DNA from 2 places in the Methylobacterium sp. WL12 genome. Region 2 is predicted to be linked to the other one. Evidence: riboswitches for the same ligand, from Rfam matches in the RefSeq annotation. Region 2 holds a riboswitch; the other holds the start of a gene.
What was found. Region 2 has a riboswitch for thiamine pyrophosphate ahead of thiC (phosphomethylpyrimidine synthase ThiC). Riboswitches for the same ligand answer to the same signal wherever they lie in the genome.
Positions count from the first base shown of each region.

Region 1 (6,230 bases), 190 kb from region 2:
TCAGGCCGTGATCTTGCACCGCAAGGCCGGCGCGCTAAATAGCGAACTCCGACAGGCGGAACGTGCGCTCGTCGAAGAAGAAACAGAGGCGAACTTCGCTTGGCTGTGCGACGTCAAGGAGCGCTTGGCGGTGATCGCGGGAGCGGAGACCGAGGCGGACCTGCAGGACACGAACGACTCGACTGTGTCGTAGGGCCTGTGCGATGGCGGAATACGAAGCGCCTTCGCGGCATGGTTAACAATCGGTCAAGCGTCTCGCTTGCATACCGAGTCCGAGCTACGACGCGGTCGAAGTGATTCGTCCGGGTTCCACACGCATTGCGGCGCCGACGGCGCGGCGTGGCCGAGAGGCCCCCGCATCGTGCCGCGCCGAAACAATAGGCTGATCATGGCGACGAAGGCAACGGAACGGGACGAGACGGACACCGCTCCGGCAGAGCAGACCGATGGGCCGCTCCTCGACCTGACGGATGCTTCGGTCAAGCGGATGGTGAAGCTCGCCAAGAAGCGCGGGTACATCACCTACGAGGAGGTCAACGAGGTCCTGCCCGAGGGGCAGTCCGACCCCGACCAGCTCGAGGACGTGCTGTCCCAGCTCTCCGAGATGGGCATCAACGTCGTCGAGGCCGAGGAGACCGACGAGGCCGCCGCCGACAAGCCCGCCAACGGCGAGGCGTCGGAGGACGAGGAGGGCGCCGAGGGTACGGAGGTGGCCGAGGTCGCCCCGACGCGCGCCGTCGCGGTCGTCACCGCCACCAAGGAGCCGACCGACCGCACCGACGACCCGGTGCGCATGTACCTGCGCGAGATGGGCTCGGTCGAGCTGCTGTCGCGCGAGGGCGAGATCGCCATCGCGAAGCGGATCGAGGCCGGCCGCGAGGCGATGATCGCCGGCCTGTGCGAGAGCCCGCTGACCTTCCAGGCGATCATCATCTGGCGCGACGAACTCGTCGACGGCAAGGTGCTGCTGCGCGACATCATCGACCTCGAAGCCACCTATGCCGGCCCCGACGGCAAGAACCCGCAGATCGCCGAGGGCGCGACCGAGGGAGAGGAAGCCGAGGCCGAGACGCCGGCGCCCGAGGGCGGCGACGACGACGACGACATGGAGAACAACGTCTCGCTCGCGGCGATGGAAGCCGAGATCAAGCCGCGCGTGCTCGAGACGTTCGACGCGATCGCCAACAACTACCGCAAGCTGCGCAAGCTCCAGAACGAGGAGACCGCGCGCAAGGCCGGCAACGAGAAGACGACGCCCGCCCAGGAGAAGAAGCAGGCCGAGTTCAAGGACACCGTCGTCGCCGACGTGAAGTCGCTGTCCCTGAACAACAACCGCATCGAGGCCCTGGTCGAGCAGCTCTACGACATCAACAAGCGCCTTATCTCGCATGAGGGCCGCCTGATGCGCTACGCCGAGAGCCACGGCGTCGCCCGCGACGAGTTCCTGCGCCACTACCAGGGCTGGGAGCTCGACCCGAACTGGATGACCCGCGTCGGGACGCTCGGCGGCAAGGGCTGGAAGAACCTCGTCGAGAAGGGTTCGAAGCAGGTCTCGGACCTGCGCGAGCAGATCCTGACGCTCGCCTCCGAGACGGGCCTGGAGATCGGCGAGTACCGCAAGATCGTCAACATGGTCCAGAAGGGCGAGCGCGAAGCCCGCCAGGCCAAGAAGGAGATGATCGAGGCCAACCTCCGCCTCGTGATCTCGATCGCCAAGAAGTACACCAACCGCGGCCTGCAGTTCCTGGACCTGATCCAGGAGGGCAACATCGGCCTGATGAAGGCCGTCGACAAGTTCGAGTACCGCCGCGGCTACAAGTTCTCGACCTACGCCACCTGGTGGATCCGCCAGGCGATCACCCGCAGCATCGCGGATCAAGCGAGAACCATCCGCATCCCGGTGCACATGATCGAGACGATCAACAAGATCGTCCGCACCTCGCGCCAGATGCTGCACGAGATCGGCCGCGAGCCGACCCCGGAGGAGCTGGCCGAGAAGCTGGCCATGCCGCTGGAGAAGGTGCGCAAGGTCCTTAAGATCGCCAAGGAGCCGATCTCGCTCGAGACGCCGATCGGCGACGAGGAGGATTCGCACCTCGGCGACTTCATCGAGGACAAGAACGTCGTCCTGCCGATCGACGCCGCGATCCAGTCGAACCTGCGCGAGACTACGACGCGCGTACTCGCCTCGCTCACGCCGCGCGAGGAGCGCGTGCTGCGCATGCGCTTCGGCATCGGCATGAACACCGACCACACCCTCGAAGAGGTCGGCCAGCAGTTCTCGGTGACCCGCGAGCGCATCCGCCAGATCGAGGCGAAGGCCCTGCGCAAGCTGAAGCACCCGAGCCGGAGCCGGAAGCTGCGGAGCTTCCTGGACAACTGAGCGGCCGATCCGCCATGACGTGTTGCGCCGACTCGTGTCGGCGGACCACGTCGTCGGCGGCCCGAAGCCTTGCTTTGGCGGTCCGCGAACCCACCTTGGCCGTATGCTTGAGCGTCGCCAGCATCCACCCGTGCCGCCGACCGCCGCAGCCGACGGCTCGGAGGCGGACGACGTGCCGTTCGGCGCGCTGCAGGAATGCGTCGCGATCCGCGACTGGTTGCTGAGCGAAGGAGCGCGCCTGCCCGAGCCCGACGACCTGATCGCTGGCTTCGCCGAGCGCCTGAACCAGGTCGGCGTGCCCGTCGATCGGACCTCGACGGCGATCGACACGCTGCATTCCGAGTATTCCGGCATCGGGCGCATCTGGACGCGCGAGGCCGGCACCACGGTGCGGTTGTTTCCGCACGGCGAGGCTTCCGAGCGCGCCTACGCGGCGAGCCCGTTCCGGAGGGTGCACGAGGACGCCGCATGGCTGATCCTCGATCTCGCCGACACGCCGGACGACGCCTACTCGGTGATCCCCGACCTGAAGGCCGCCGGCTACACCCACTACATCGTCGTGCCGCTGTTCTTCACCAACGGCACCCATAACGGCATCACCTTCGCGACCCGCGACCCGGACGGGTTCCGCGACGAGGACGTCGCGATCCTGCGCTTCGTCATGCCGGCGCTCGCCGCGGTGATGGAGATGCGCCTCGTCACCAAGCAGCTCGACACGGTGCTGCGCATCTACGTCGGCGACGAGCCGCACCGGGCGATCCTGTCGGGGGACATCCGTCGCGGCCAGGTGAAGCGCATCCGCTCGGCGATCCTGTTCGCCGACATGCGCGACTACACCCGCATCTCGGCGGACATGACGCCGGAAGAGGCGGTGGACCTGCTCAACATCTTCTTCGACTGCCTGGTCCCGCCGATCGAACGCGAGGGCGGCGAGGTGCTGAAGTACCTTGGCGACGGCCTGCTCGCGATCTTCCGCGAGCCGGGCGACGACCTCGGCGGCGCCGCCAAGGGTGCGCTGACGGCGGCGCAGGGCGCACTCCAAGCGCTGGAGGAGGCCAACACCCTTCACCAGTTCGCGGTGCCGATGATGGCCGGCATCGCGCTCCACCACGGCGAGGCCGCCTACGGCAACGTCGGCTCGGGCACGCGGCTCGATTTCACCGTCATCGGCCGCGACGTGAACATGGCGAGCCGCATCGCCCGGCTCAACAAGACGCTGGGCGAGCCGCTGCTGATGTCGAAGCCCTTCGTCGACTTCCTGTGGGGCGATCCGGTGCCGCTCGGCGAGCATGTCCTCGACGGCTTTTCCGAGCCGATGATGGTCTACCGGCCGCGTCCGAAGCCGCATCGCCGCCAGGGCTGATCTCAGCCCCGCAGCGTCAGCGTGCCGCCGGCGATGCTGAAGTCGCGCACCCGCTTGAGGAACGACATCCCAAGCAGGTTCGTGCCGAGGCCGCCGCCGGGCACGACCACCGCTTCGACGTCGCGCACGGTGACCGGCCCGATCCGGATCATGCCGATGCGCACCGGGGCGACCCGCACAACGCCGTTGGCCGTCATCACCGATTGGGTGAAGTCGCGCGGCGTGAGGACGAGGCCGAGACGCGCGGCCGCCTCCTCGGTGAAGCTGCACGCGGTGGCGCCGGTGTCGACCATCATCCGCAGCGAGCGGCCGTCCACCAGGGCGTCGGCGAGGAAGTGGCCGCTGCGGTCCGCATTGAGGGCGATCGCACTCGGTGCCGAGGAGGATGGCGGCGCCGCGGGCGCCGGTCGCGCGTCGGCCTTGCGGTGAGTCAGGCGGTCGCCGACCCCGCCGAGCACGCCTGCGGCGAGGCCGGCCCCTACGCAGAGCAACAGGATCGTCCGCAACGCCAACCTCCGCGCCCCGAGGGGGACCGGCGGAGACCACCACGGAACCGGTGAACGATACGTGGCGCCTCGCGCGTACCCGGCGGAAACCCGCCGCCTTTCGTGCCGACAGGGTTTCCGAACCGTCTCGGCATCACGACGACAGACGGCGACCAACCTGCGCGCTCGCCCTTTTGACGGGGTTGACCGGGCCGGCCAGTGGGACCACATCTGCGGTGTTCCAGGGAGATCCCCGGCAAGGGGCTGAGAAACCGCTGGCAGGTTCGCAAGGGCTCGCGGCGCGGAAATCCTTCGAACCTGATCCGGTTCACACCGGCGTAGGGATTGGACCGTGGGCGTCATCCTCGTGGACGGATCGCACCAGCTTCTCGAAGGAAGCGTCAGGCCCGGTCTCTGCGACACCACGCGGAGGATCTTTTGGGTCGTCACCCAGCATCACCGATCGGGGTTCGCCGGACGAACGGCGGCACGAACCCGTCCGTCACGTTGCCCGTCCGCGCCGACGTCGCCATCGTCGGCGGCGGCCTGATCGGGCTGTCGATCGCCTGGCGCATCGCGCAGTCCGGTCGGTCCGTCGCGGTCGTCGAGCGCGAGACCATCGGGTCCGGCGCGAGCCTCGCCGCCACCGGCATGCTGGCGCCCGCGGCCGAGCACGAGCCCGGCTCGGACCCGCTGCTCCCGCTCGCCCTCGATTCGCTGCGGCGCTGGCCCCGGTTCCGCGACGAGCTCCAAGCGGCCGCCGGCCACGACATCGATTACCGCGAGGACGGGACGCTGGTATTGGCCATCGGCCGCGACGAGGTCGAGCGCCTGCGCTTCCGCTACGACCTGCAGCGCCGCTCGGGCGTCGCCGCCGAATGGGTCGCGGGCACCGAGGTCCGCCGCCGCGAGCCGGCCCTGCGCCCCTCGGTCACCGCCGGCGTGTTCTGCCCGCTCGACCACCAGGTCGATCCCAGCCGGGTGATGGCGGCGCTCGTGCAGGCCTGCCGTGGCGCCAGCGTGGCGCTCGTCGAGAACAGCCCGGTCGTCGCCCTCGAACGGACATCCGGGCGCGTCACCGGCCTCCGCACCGCCAATGGCGTTCTGCAGGCCGACACCGTGATCCTGGCGGCCGGCGCCTGGAGCGGGGAGGGCGGCCTGCTGCCCCAAAACCTCGCCCTGCCGGTCCGCCCGCTCAAGGGCCAATCGTTGGCGCTGAAGACGACCGCGCGCACCGGCACGCTGTCGCACATGGTGTGGACCGAGCAGGTCCACATGGCACCGAAGGGCGACGGCCGCATCGTCGTCGGCGCGACGGTGGAGGATTGCGGCTTCCGCCCCGGCGTCACCGCCGGCGGGCTCTACGCTCTTCTGGAGGGCGCGCGGCGCGTGCTGCCCGGCATCGAGGAGATGGAGGTCGAGGCGGTGTGGAGCGGGTTCCGCCCGACCTCGGACGACGACGCGCCGATCCTGGGCGAGATCGCCCCCGGGCTGGTCGTCGCCACCGGCCATCATCGCAACGGCTACCTGCTCGCCCCGGTGACCGCCGACGCGATCGCTGCCCTCGTCACCACGGGCGCGATGCCGGCGGTGGCCCGGGATTTCTCCCTCGCGCGGTTTACCGCAAGCCAGGACGTGAGGGCTTCGGCATGAGGCTGACGGTGAACGGGCAAGCCCGCGAGATCGAGGCCGCCGACCTCGCCGCGTTGTTCGCGCACGCGGCGGAGGAGACCGGCAGCCCCGATCCGCAGGGGGTCGCCATCGCGGTCAACGGCCGCGTCGTCCGCCGTCGCGATTGGGAGCGTACCCCTATCGCGGACGGCGACCGCATCGAGATCGTACGCGCCATGCAGGGAGGCTAGAGGATGCTCGAGACGCTCACACCCCTCCGTCCGGAGGCCGACGACCCCTTCGTCGTCGCCGGCGTCACGCTGAGTTCGCGCCTGTTCATCGGCACGGCCGGCTATCCGACGCAGGTGATCATGCGCGATGCGGTCGC
Region 1 is NZ_VRUW01000001.1:30,552-36,781, reverse strand. It holds gene dnaG (DNA primase) at 1-193, shown strand, start outside; gene rpoD (RNA polymerase sigma factor RpoD) at 389-2,383, shown strand; gene FV226_RS00150 (adenylate/guanylate cyclase domain-containing protein) at 2,487-3,746, shown strand; gene FV226_RS00145 (TIGR02281 family clan AA aspartic protease) at 3,749-4,252, opposite strand; TPP riboswitch at 4,466-4,594, shown strand; gene thiO (glycine oxidase ThiO) at 4,739-5,884, shown strand; gene thiS (sulfur carrier protein ThiS) at 5,881-6,093, shown strand; gene FV226_RS00130 (thiazole synthase) at 6,097-6,230, shown strand, end outside.
Region 1: another riboswitch for thiamine pyrophosphate. It lies ahead of thiO (glycine oxidase ThiO); the one in region 2 lies ahead of thiC (phosphomethylpyrimidine synthase ThiC).

Region 2 (9,674 bases):
AGCTCGCCCAGGGTCTCGAGCTCGGCGAACTGCGCCGCGTCGTTGGCGTCGGCGATCGAGCCGGGCCGCAGGCCGTCGCCTAGCGAGAACGAGACGTCGTAGGCGCGGCAGATGTCGCAGATCTCCTCGAAGCGCTCGTAGAGGAACGATTCGCGGTGCCCGGCCAGGCACCAGCGCGCCATGATCGAGCCGCCGCGCGAGACGATGCCGGTGACGCGCCGCGCGGTGAGCGGCACGTGGGCGAGGCGCACGCCCGCGTGAATGGTGAAGTAGTCGATGCCCTGCTCGGCCTGCTCGATGAGCGTGTCCTTGAACACCTCCCAGTCGAGCTTGAGCGGGTCGCCGCCGACCTTCTCCAGCGCCTGGTAGATCGGCACCGTGCCGATCGGGACCGGCGAGTTGCGGATGATCCACGAGCGGATGTTGTGGATGTTGCGGCCGGTCGAGAGGTCCATGACCGTGTCGGCGCCCCAGCGGATCGACCAGACCAGCTTCTCGACCTCTTCCGCCGCCGAGGAGGTCACGGCCGAGTTGCCGATGTTGGCGTTGATCTTCACCAGGAAGTTCCGGCCGATCGCCATCGGCTCCAGCTCGGTGTGGTTGATGTTGGCCGGGATGATCGCCCGGCCGCGCGCGACCTCGTCGCGCACGAATTCGGGGGTGATGAACGGCGGCACCGAGGCGCCGAAGCTCTCGCCGTCGGCGAGCGCGGCATGCGCTCGGTCTAGCATCTGCTCGCGGCAGAGGTTCTCGCGGTGGGCGACGTAGATCATCTCCTCGGTGACGATCCCGGCGCGGGCGAACTCGTACTGGGTCACCATCTGGCCGGGCTCCGCCTTGCGGATGGTCCGCTCGGCGGGGCAGGGGGCCACGAGCTTGTCGGCGGGCACGAACCCGTTGTCCTCGGGCTTGACGACGCGCGGCTGCACGGCGGCGTAGCCGCGCTTGGCGATCCAGGCGTCGCGCACCGGCGGCAGGCCCTTGGCGAGATCGATGCGGGCGTTGGTCTCGGTGTAGGGGCCGGACGGGTCGTAGACCCGCACCGCCGGCTCGTTCGGGTCGGTGAGCACGATCTCGCGGAACGGCACCCGGATGTCCTCCCGGCCGGCCACGCTCGCGTAGACCTTGTGCGAACCGGTGACCGGACCCGTGGTCACGGTCTCGGGGCTACCTTTGACGTCTTTGGACAGGACGGGCGCATTCATCGTCGGATCTCCCGGCATTGGGGCGATGCGGCGCGCCGCGACGGAGATGCGATGAAGCGGCGGGCGCCGGATGAGGCGCCGCAGGTTCCCGTCCCTCCGCCGGTACGAGCCGGATCAGGTTCAAGGGTCAGGACGTCGCGTCCACTCTCAGCCCCCGGTCGTGGGGCCCCCCTCGGAATGGTTCGAATCTCCGCGGGCCGCCGGACTTTGTCAATGCGCCGGCCGGATCAGGCGGAAACGGACGGATGCCGACGTCGTCTCGGATCGGTGTAGGGTCCCGCGGGAAACGCGACGGAGCCCCATGCGAATCCTGCTCGTCCTGGCGGCCGCCGCGCTCGGCCTGTTCGCGTTGATGCTCGGGGCGCTCGGCCTGTTCCAGCGCAGCCTGATCTATCCCGGCGCCTTCATCGCCGGCCCGCGGGCGCGGCTGCCTGTGCCGCCGGGCACGCAAGCCCTGTCCCTGCTCACCGCCGACGACGAGCGCCTGCACGCCCTGTGGCGCGCGCCGCGGCCGGGATGCGGCGTCGTGGTCAGCTTCCACGGCAACGGCTCGCGGCCCGAGCCTGCCGCGGCGCGGTTCTCCGCCCCTCCTTGGTCCACCGCCGGCTGGGGCGTGCTGGCGATCTCTTATCGCGGGTATCCGGGTTCGACCGGCGCGCCGAGCGAGGACGGGCTGATCGCCGACGGGCTCGCGGCGGTGGCCGAAGCCGTACGGCGCGCGCCCGGCGCCCCGATCCTGCTGCACGGCCATTCCCTCGGTGCGGCGGTCGCGGTCGCGGTGGCCGAGCGGGTGCCGCATCTCGGGCTCTACCTGGAGGCGCCCTTCGATTCGCTGCCCGGCATCGTCCGCCTCGCCTTCCCCTACGCGCCGACCTTCCTCCTCCGCGATACCTGGCGCTCCGACGCGCGCATCGCCCGGGCCGGCGGCCCGGTGCTGATCGTCCACGGCACCGAGGACGGCGTCGTCCCGGTGAAGCTCGGGCGCCGGCTTGCGACGGCGGCGGGGGAGGGCGCGCGCTTCGAGTCTGTGGCGGGCGACCACGTCTCGGTGCTCGGTACCCGAGACCGGCTGGCCGAGACGATGTTCGGCGATTCCCTTCGCGCAGCATGCCCGACGCCCGCCGCAGCGACGCCGTGACGCCGCGCCCCGAATTTGCGCCGATCCCATATTCTGGAGGGCGCGGATGTGGAGGGAGACGGGGCTTTGGGGCGACGCGAACGGCGCTGGCGCGAGGATGAACCAGACCCGTGGGCCCGCAGCCCTGAACCGGTGATCTGCCCGCTCTGCGAGCGGCCGATCCCGCCGCGCGCCCGGTCGAGCCTGCACCACCTCGTGCCGAAGCTGAAGGGAGGCACCCACGGCATTACGGTCCGGCTGCATCAGGTTTGCCACTCGGCGATCCATGCCCGCCACAGCGAAGCCGAACTCGCACGCCGGCTCGCCGACGTGGCCGCGCTGCGGGCCGAACCGGAGATCGCCCGCTTCATCGCCTGGGTGCGGACCAAGCCCGATGACTTCCACGCCGCCACGCGGATGACGCGCGACCGCCGCGCGGCCAAGCGCAAGAGCTGACCACAGAAAGAGCTGACCACAGCAAGAGCTGACCAGCGCCGGATCTGGTCCCGCCCCGCAGGCGCCCTCGGTTTACCCCTCGTTCGCCATGTTGCGCGATGGCGCCAGCCGGCTCAGGCGGCCTTTACGGGTCTCGCTTCAGGGTTGCGTCCGCGCAACGTTCGGGAGGCGGCGATGTTTGGGGAGGCGGGCGCGGCTGTGCCGGCGGAGGCGCTGCGTCTCGCCTGGGTCGACGTCGCCAAGGGCATCTGCATCCTCCTCGTGGTGATGATGCATTCCACCCTGGGGACCGGGGCGGCGATGGAGGGCGAGGGGTTCCTCCACACGGTGGTGACTTTCGCCAAGCCGTTCCGCATCCCTGACTTCTTCCTGCTGTCGGGCCTGTTCCTCGGACGGGTGATCGATCGCCCGTGGCGCCTGTTCGCCGACCGGCGCGTGGTGCACTTCGCGTATTTCTACGGGCTCTGGGTCGTGATCCAGTCGCTGGCGAAATACCCGGCGATCGTCGGCGAGGCCGGCCCCGGCGCCTTCGCCACCCACCTCCTGAACGCACTGGTCGAGCCGTACTCGACCCTATGGTTCATCTACCTGCTCGCGGTGTTCTCGGTCGCGACCAAGATGCTGCGTCGCGTGCCGCCCGCGGTGCTGCTGGCCGGCGCCGCGCTGCTGCAGGTCGTGCCCATCGCCACCCCATCCTACCTCGCGGAGGAGTTCTGCGCCCGCTACGTCTACTTCCTGGCCGGGTACGTCTTCGCCGATCGCATCTTCGCCCTGGCCGACCGGGCGGCGGCGGCCCCGCGCATCGCCTGCACGTTCCTGCTACTCTGGGCGGGCATCGAGGCGTGGCTCGCCTTCACGCCGTCGAGCCTTCCCGGCTACCCGACCCTGGCCAGTCTGCCGGTGGTCGCCCTGATCGTAGGCGGAGCCGGCGCCCTCGCCATCGTCTCGGGCGCGGCGCTCCTGACGGCGGCCGGCGGGCCGGTCGCCACTTCCTTGCGCGCCTGCGGACGGCGCTCGATCGTGATCTATCTGGCGTTCTTCCTGCCGATGGCCGCGACGCGGACGCTGCTGGTCAAGGCCGGGCTGATCGCCGACGTCGGGCTCGCCAGCCTGACGGTGATGGCGGTCGCCGTGATCGTGCCGCTGGCGCTGGAGCGTGCGGTGCGCGGCACCGCGCTTCGCGTCCTGTTCGTCCGTCCGAAGGCGTTCCACATCGCGACCGCAGCGAACTCGCAGGCGCCGGCGCTTCAGGCGGCCTGATCTGCCCCGTCCGAGGCCATCGCAGCGTCCTCAGGCCTCAGCCTTCGAAACACACCCCCAGGCGGCGGCCCTCGCGCCGCACGACGCGGCAGCGCCGCGGCGGCTCGTAGGCGGTCACCTGCAGCGTGAACCGGTCCGGCACGACGACCTCGGGCGCAAGCTCGAGCTGAGCGCCGGTCGCCGACACGTCCCAGACGAGACATTCCTGCGCGTCCGCACCACTCTCGGCGAACAGGCTCGCGACCTGGAAGGCATCCTTGCGCGGGGTGTTGCGTCGATTGTCGCTCATGGCATCACCCGAGGATTGGAGGCGGAGCGCATCATGCGCGCCGAGGCTTAGCAAATGCCCCAAGCGGCCGAGCGCAGACCGTCGGCGCGCCACCGCGGATCCCGGGAGAATCCTGCCGGCCCAGCCCAAATGCCTGATCCTCAACGACTTCTGAAAATCGGCGGTTAACATCCCTTAAACCCGCCGCATTTACCGTGCGGAACCGGGCCTCCGACGATCGCCGCGCGCAGCCTTCGCGTCGCGCGTGCCCACGGGGCCTCAGGACAGACGGGACGCATGGCGAACGGACGCGGACGGGACGGCCGGGGCGAACCGAACTTCGACGTGCCCGAAGGGCGCGGCGCAGGTCGGGGCGGCGCGGACCTGCGCCTGTCGCGGGACGATCGCCCGGGAGGCGGCGTGGCGAGCAGAGTTCGGGACGGCGAGGACAAGGGCAGCCGCCGGGCGAAGCCCGCAGCAAAAAGCGGCGCGCGCCGCAGCGGGGGCAAGAAGGTCCGCAGGCGATCCCTGCTCGGGCGCCTCGTCTACGCCGGGTGGGTGCTCGGCCTATGGGCGGTGGTCGGCATCGCCGGCCTCATCGCCTACCACGCCTCGCAGCTGCCGCCGATCGACCAGCTCGCGGTGCCCAAGCGCCCGCCGAACATCGCCATCCTGGCATCCGACGGCTCGCTGCTCGCCAACCGCGGCGAGACCGGCGGCCGCGTCGTCGGCATCAAGGAGCTGCCGACCTACCTTCCGCGCGCCTTCGTGGCGATCGAGGACAGGCGCTTCTATAGTCATTTCGGCGTCGACCCGGTCGGCATCCTGCGCGCCATCGGCCAGAACCTGACGCGCCGCGGCGTCGCCCAGGGCGGCTCGACGCTGACGCAGCAGCTCGCCAAGAACCTGTTCCTCACCCCCGAGCGCTCGGCCTCGCGAAAGATCCAGGAGGCGATCCTCGCCCTCTGGCTGGAGCACAAGTACACCAAGGACGAGCTGCTCGAGCTCTATCTGAACCGGGTCTATTTCGGAGCCGGCGCCTACGGCGTCGAGGCGGCGGCGCAGCGCTACTTCGGCAAGCCGGCCAAGAACGTCAGCGTCGCGGAAGCCGCGATGCTCGGCGGCCTCGTCCAGGCCCCCTCGCGGCTGGCGCCGAACCGCAACCTGCCGGCAGCCCAGGCGCGCGCCGCCCAGGTCGTCGCGGCGATGCAGGAGCTCGGCTTCATCACCGCCCAGGACGCCAAGGTCGCGCTCGCCCAGCCGGCGCGCCCGGCGAGCAGCCGCGGCGGCGGCTCGGCGAACTACGTCGCCGACCTGGTGATGGACGTGCTCGACGACTTCGTCGGCACGATCGAGGGCGACATCGTCGTCCAGACCACGATCGACACCACCCTGCAGGCGACCGCCGAGAAGGCGCTCGTCGACGAGCTCAACGCCAAGGGCGGGCGCTACAACGTCGGCCAGGGCGCGCTCGTCTCGATGCGGCCGGACGGCGCGATCCGCGCGCTGATCGGCGGGCGCGACTACGCGCAGAGCCAGTTCAACCGCGCCACCACGGCCAAGCGCCAGCCGGGCTCCTCGTTCAAGCCGTTCGTCTACCTCGCCGCGGTCGAGCGCGGGGCGACGCCGGACACGGTCAAGGAGGACGCGCCGATCAAGATCGGCAACTGGCAGCCCGAGAACTATTCGCACCAGTACGAGGGACCGGTCACCCTGCGCACCGCGCTCGCCCTGTCGCTCAACACGGTCGCCGTGCGCCTCGGCCAGGAGGTCGGAGCCAAGGCGGTGGTGCAGACGGCGCAGCGGCTCGGCATCACCTCGCCGCTGCAGGCCAACGGCTCGATCGCGCTCGGCACCTCGGAGGTGACGCCGCTGGAGATGGTCGGGGCCTACGGTGCCTTCGCCAACGGCGGCACGGGGGTGATCCCCTACGTCGTCGCCGGGGTGAAGGGCGTCGACGGCAAGGTCCTGTACAAGCGCGGCGAAGGCGGCCTCGGTCGCGTCATCGATCCGAACGCCGTCGGCATGATGAACGCGATGATGCACGAGACCTTCGTGATCGGCACCGCCAAGAAGGGCGACATCCCCGGCTGGGATCTGGCCGGCAAGACCGGCACCAGCCAGGATTTCCGCGATGCCTGGTTCATCGGCTATTCCGGCAGCCTGGTCACCGGGATCTGGCTCGGCAACGACGACGGCGAGCCGACCAAGAAGGCGTCCGGCGGCAACCTGCCGGTGGAGATCTGGAAGACCTACATGAGCGTCGCCCTGAAGGGTCAGACGCCGGTGCCGCTGCCCGGCCTCAACCGCTGGCGCAAGGCGCCCGAGACGACGGCCTCGGTGGCGAGCGCGCCGAACCCGGGCAACATCCTCGGGCAGATCTTCGGCGAGCCGCCCGCACCCGCCCCGGCACCCCGGGCCACAGCCGCGCGGCGTCCGGCGGCCCGCGACGCGGACGACCGGAACTTCATCGAGAAGCTGTTCGGCCTCGGCGATTGATCGTCGGTGTAGGCCTCGGAAAGGCCTCGCCGGCATCGCTTGCAACGTCAGAGGGGTGCGCCGGACTTGCGATTGACGAAGCGTTCAGCATGTTGATCAGTCTTTCTACTACAGATTGGGCGCGTTAGGCTAAAATACTTCTCTCGCTTGCATCATCGTCGTGAGGCTTCGAGTTTGGGTCCGCGGTCGATGTCTGCCAAATCGATGTTTGCCAGCAAGGCGAAGCTTTCCAGGTCGGTGCTCGCCGACCTGGCGTCCGCCGCGACGGCGCCCCTGCGGAAGGACCGTGCCTCCCTGTTGATCGCCCGGTTCGGCATCGGCGTCACCGCCTGCCTCGCGATCCTCGGCGCCTACCTGATCTACGACCTGCGCGACGGCGCGTGGCGGCGCGCCGAGACGAACGCACAGAACCTGCTCGGCATGATCGAGGAGGCCGTGTCCCGCAACGTCGTGATGTACGACCTGTCGCTCCAGGCCGCCGCCGTCCGCGCCACCCAGCCGAACCTGATCGAGCTGCCGCCCGACCTGCGGCGCGAGGTGCTGTTCGACAACGCCGCCTCGGCGGCGGGCCTCGGCGTCATCGCCCTGGTCGACTCCTCCGGCCAGGTCCAGATCACCTCGGACCCGGAGACCACGAGCCGCCACTCGGTCGCCGACCTGCCCGAGTTCCAGCGCCTGAAGGCCGACCCGCAGGCCGGGCTGGTGATCACCGGCCCGCGGACGTCGCGCATCTCGGGCCGGTCGATCATGGGCCTGAGCCGGCCGATCGTGAAGGCGGACGGCACGTTCGGGGGGATGGTGAGTGGGGCGATCCACCTGTCGTACTTCCAGTCGCAGTTCGCACGGCTGCGGATCGATCCGGGCGCCCACATCAACGTCTTCCACCAGGACGGGACGCTGATGCTGCGGCATCCCTACGGGGCAGGCTACGTCGGGCGCAACGTCGCGGACGGGCCGGCCTTCCTGCGGCACCGCGAGGAGCGGCGCGGGATGTTCGTCGGCACCTCCACGCTCGACGGCAAGGACCGCCTCTACGCCTTCGCCAACCTCGAAGGCCTGCCGCTCGTCGTCAACGTCTCGACCGGCGTCGACAGCATCCGCGCCGTCTGGCTTTCGAAGGCGCTTTGGATCGCGGCGCTGATCCTGGGCCTGATCTGCGTCACCCTGGGCTCGATGCTGGTGCTCCACCGGGAGATGACCCAGCGCACGGTGGCGGAGGATTCCGCGCGCACCGCCAACGCCGAGCTGTCGCGCCTCGCGCTCACCGACAGCCTCACCGGCCTGCCCAACCGCCGCCGCTACGACGCGGCCCTCGACGAAGCCTGGCAGCGCGCCGTGCGCCATCGGGAGCCGATCGCGCTGCTGCTGCTCGACGCCGACCACTTCAAGCGGTTCAACGACCATTTCGGCCATCACCGCGGCGACGCGGTCCTCCAGGCCCTGGCCGCGTGCGTGCTGCAGCGCCTGGCCGGCCTCGACGCGGTCGCCTGCCGGATCGGCGGCGAGGAGTTCGCGGTGATCCTGTCCGGCCTGCCCGACGACGCGGTGCGCGCGCTCGCCGACCGCATCCGCCGCGCGGTGGTCGGGCTTCAGATCGCGCACGCCACCGATGTCGGCGGCGTCGCCACGATCAGCGTCGGCCTCGCCTGCCGGGTGCCGGGACCGGGCGACGACGCGGCGGCCCTGTTCGCCGACGCCGACGCCGCGCTCTACGCGGCCAAGCGCGCCGGCCGCAACCGCGTCCGCGCGGCGGCCCACGCTGCGCCGGCCGAGCCGGTCGCCCTGACCGCCTGAGGCGCGCCCGCCGACCGGAGCGAGGGCCGGATCGGCAACGCACATCCACCTACCAATTCACTTCCACCTACCAATTCAAAGCCACTCACCAATTCCATTGCACTTATCGAGGCACTTGCACCGACCCCGCGGCGTCCCCTCACCAGGCGACCTGGAACCGCCCGATGAACACGTCGGTGTCGATCGCGCGGCCGCCCTGGAGGGCGGAGGGCGCGGCCCGCGACCGGACGTAGTCGGCCATGATCCGCACGTTGCGGTCCGGGTACCAGTTCACCCCGACGCTCACGTCGCGCTCGATGCCGCCGCGGATCGCGCCGTCGTCGAGGTCGATCGCGCTCACGCGGGCGGCGAGCTCGAACACGCCGATGCCGCCGCGGCTCACCCGCGCCTCCTCGCCGACCTTCACCGCCTCGAAGATCGCGTAGGTCGTACCGTAGTTCGGCGTCACGGCGTAGGCGCGGCCCTGGCCGTTGAGCACGTAGCTGGCCTCGACGTAGCCGCCCTGGAACGAGACCGACCGGGCGCCGTCGAAGCGCGACACCTCGGTGCGGATGTACTCGGCCTGGATCAGCAGGCGTCCGGTGCGGTAGGCGGCCTCGAGGCCGAGCCGGCCGACGCTCGCCGCGTCGCGGATGTCGCCGGTGTTCACGAAGGGCCGCGCGAACAGGAACGCCTCCGAGCGGCTCGACAGGGCGAGCGGCGACTCGTCCCGCGGCAGGCTGCGGAAGCTTCCGGCGATGCCGAGATGGAGCACCGCGTCGTCGGTGTGGATCGGCGCGAAGGTCGCGCGCGTGGTCGAGGCGACGCCCTCGCTGCGGATGCCGGTGTTGGCGTTGCCGCCGAAGACGCTGGTGACCACGGTCCAGTCCTGACCGGACCGGCCGATCGCGAAGCCGAAGTTGCGGGCCGGCGCGAATGCGTCGGCGAGCGAGCGTTCGGTGAAGACGGTGTTGTTGTCGCTGGTCAGCTGGTCGAGGCTGAAGGGCTCCTTCATGTTGCCGACCGTGAGGATCATGCCGGGGATGCCCTTCCAGGCGATCGCCGCATCGTTGATCGGCCGCATCGGGTCGGCGAA
Region 2 is NZ_VRUW01000001.1:220,566-230,239, reverse strand. It holds gene thiC (phosphomethylpyrimidine synthase ThiC) at 1-1,205, opposite strand, end outside; TPP riboswitch at 1,280-1,388, opposite strand; gene FV226_RS01115 (alpha/beta hydrolase) at 1,507-2,343, shown strand; gene FV226_RS01110 (HNH endonuclease) at 2,410-2,778, shown strand; gene FV226_RS01105 (acyltransferase family protein) at 2,953-4,038, shown strand; gene FV226_RS01100 (PilZ domain-containing protein) at 4,076-4,327, opposite strand; gene FV226_RS01095 (transglycosylase domain-containing protein) at 4,604-6,805, shown strand; gene FV226_RS01090 (sensor domain-containing diguanylate cyclase) at 6,995-8,599, shown strand; gene FV226_RS01085 (porin) at 8,739-9,674, opposite strand, start outside.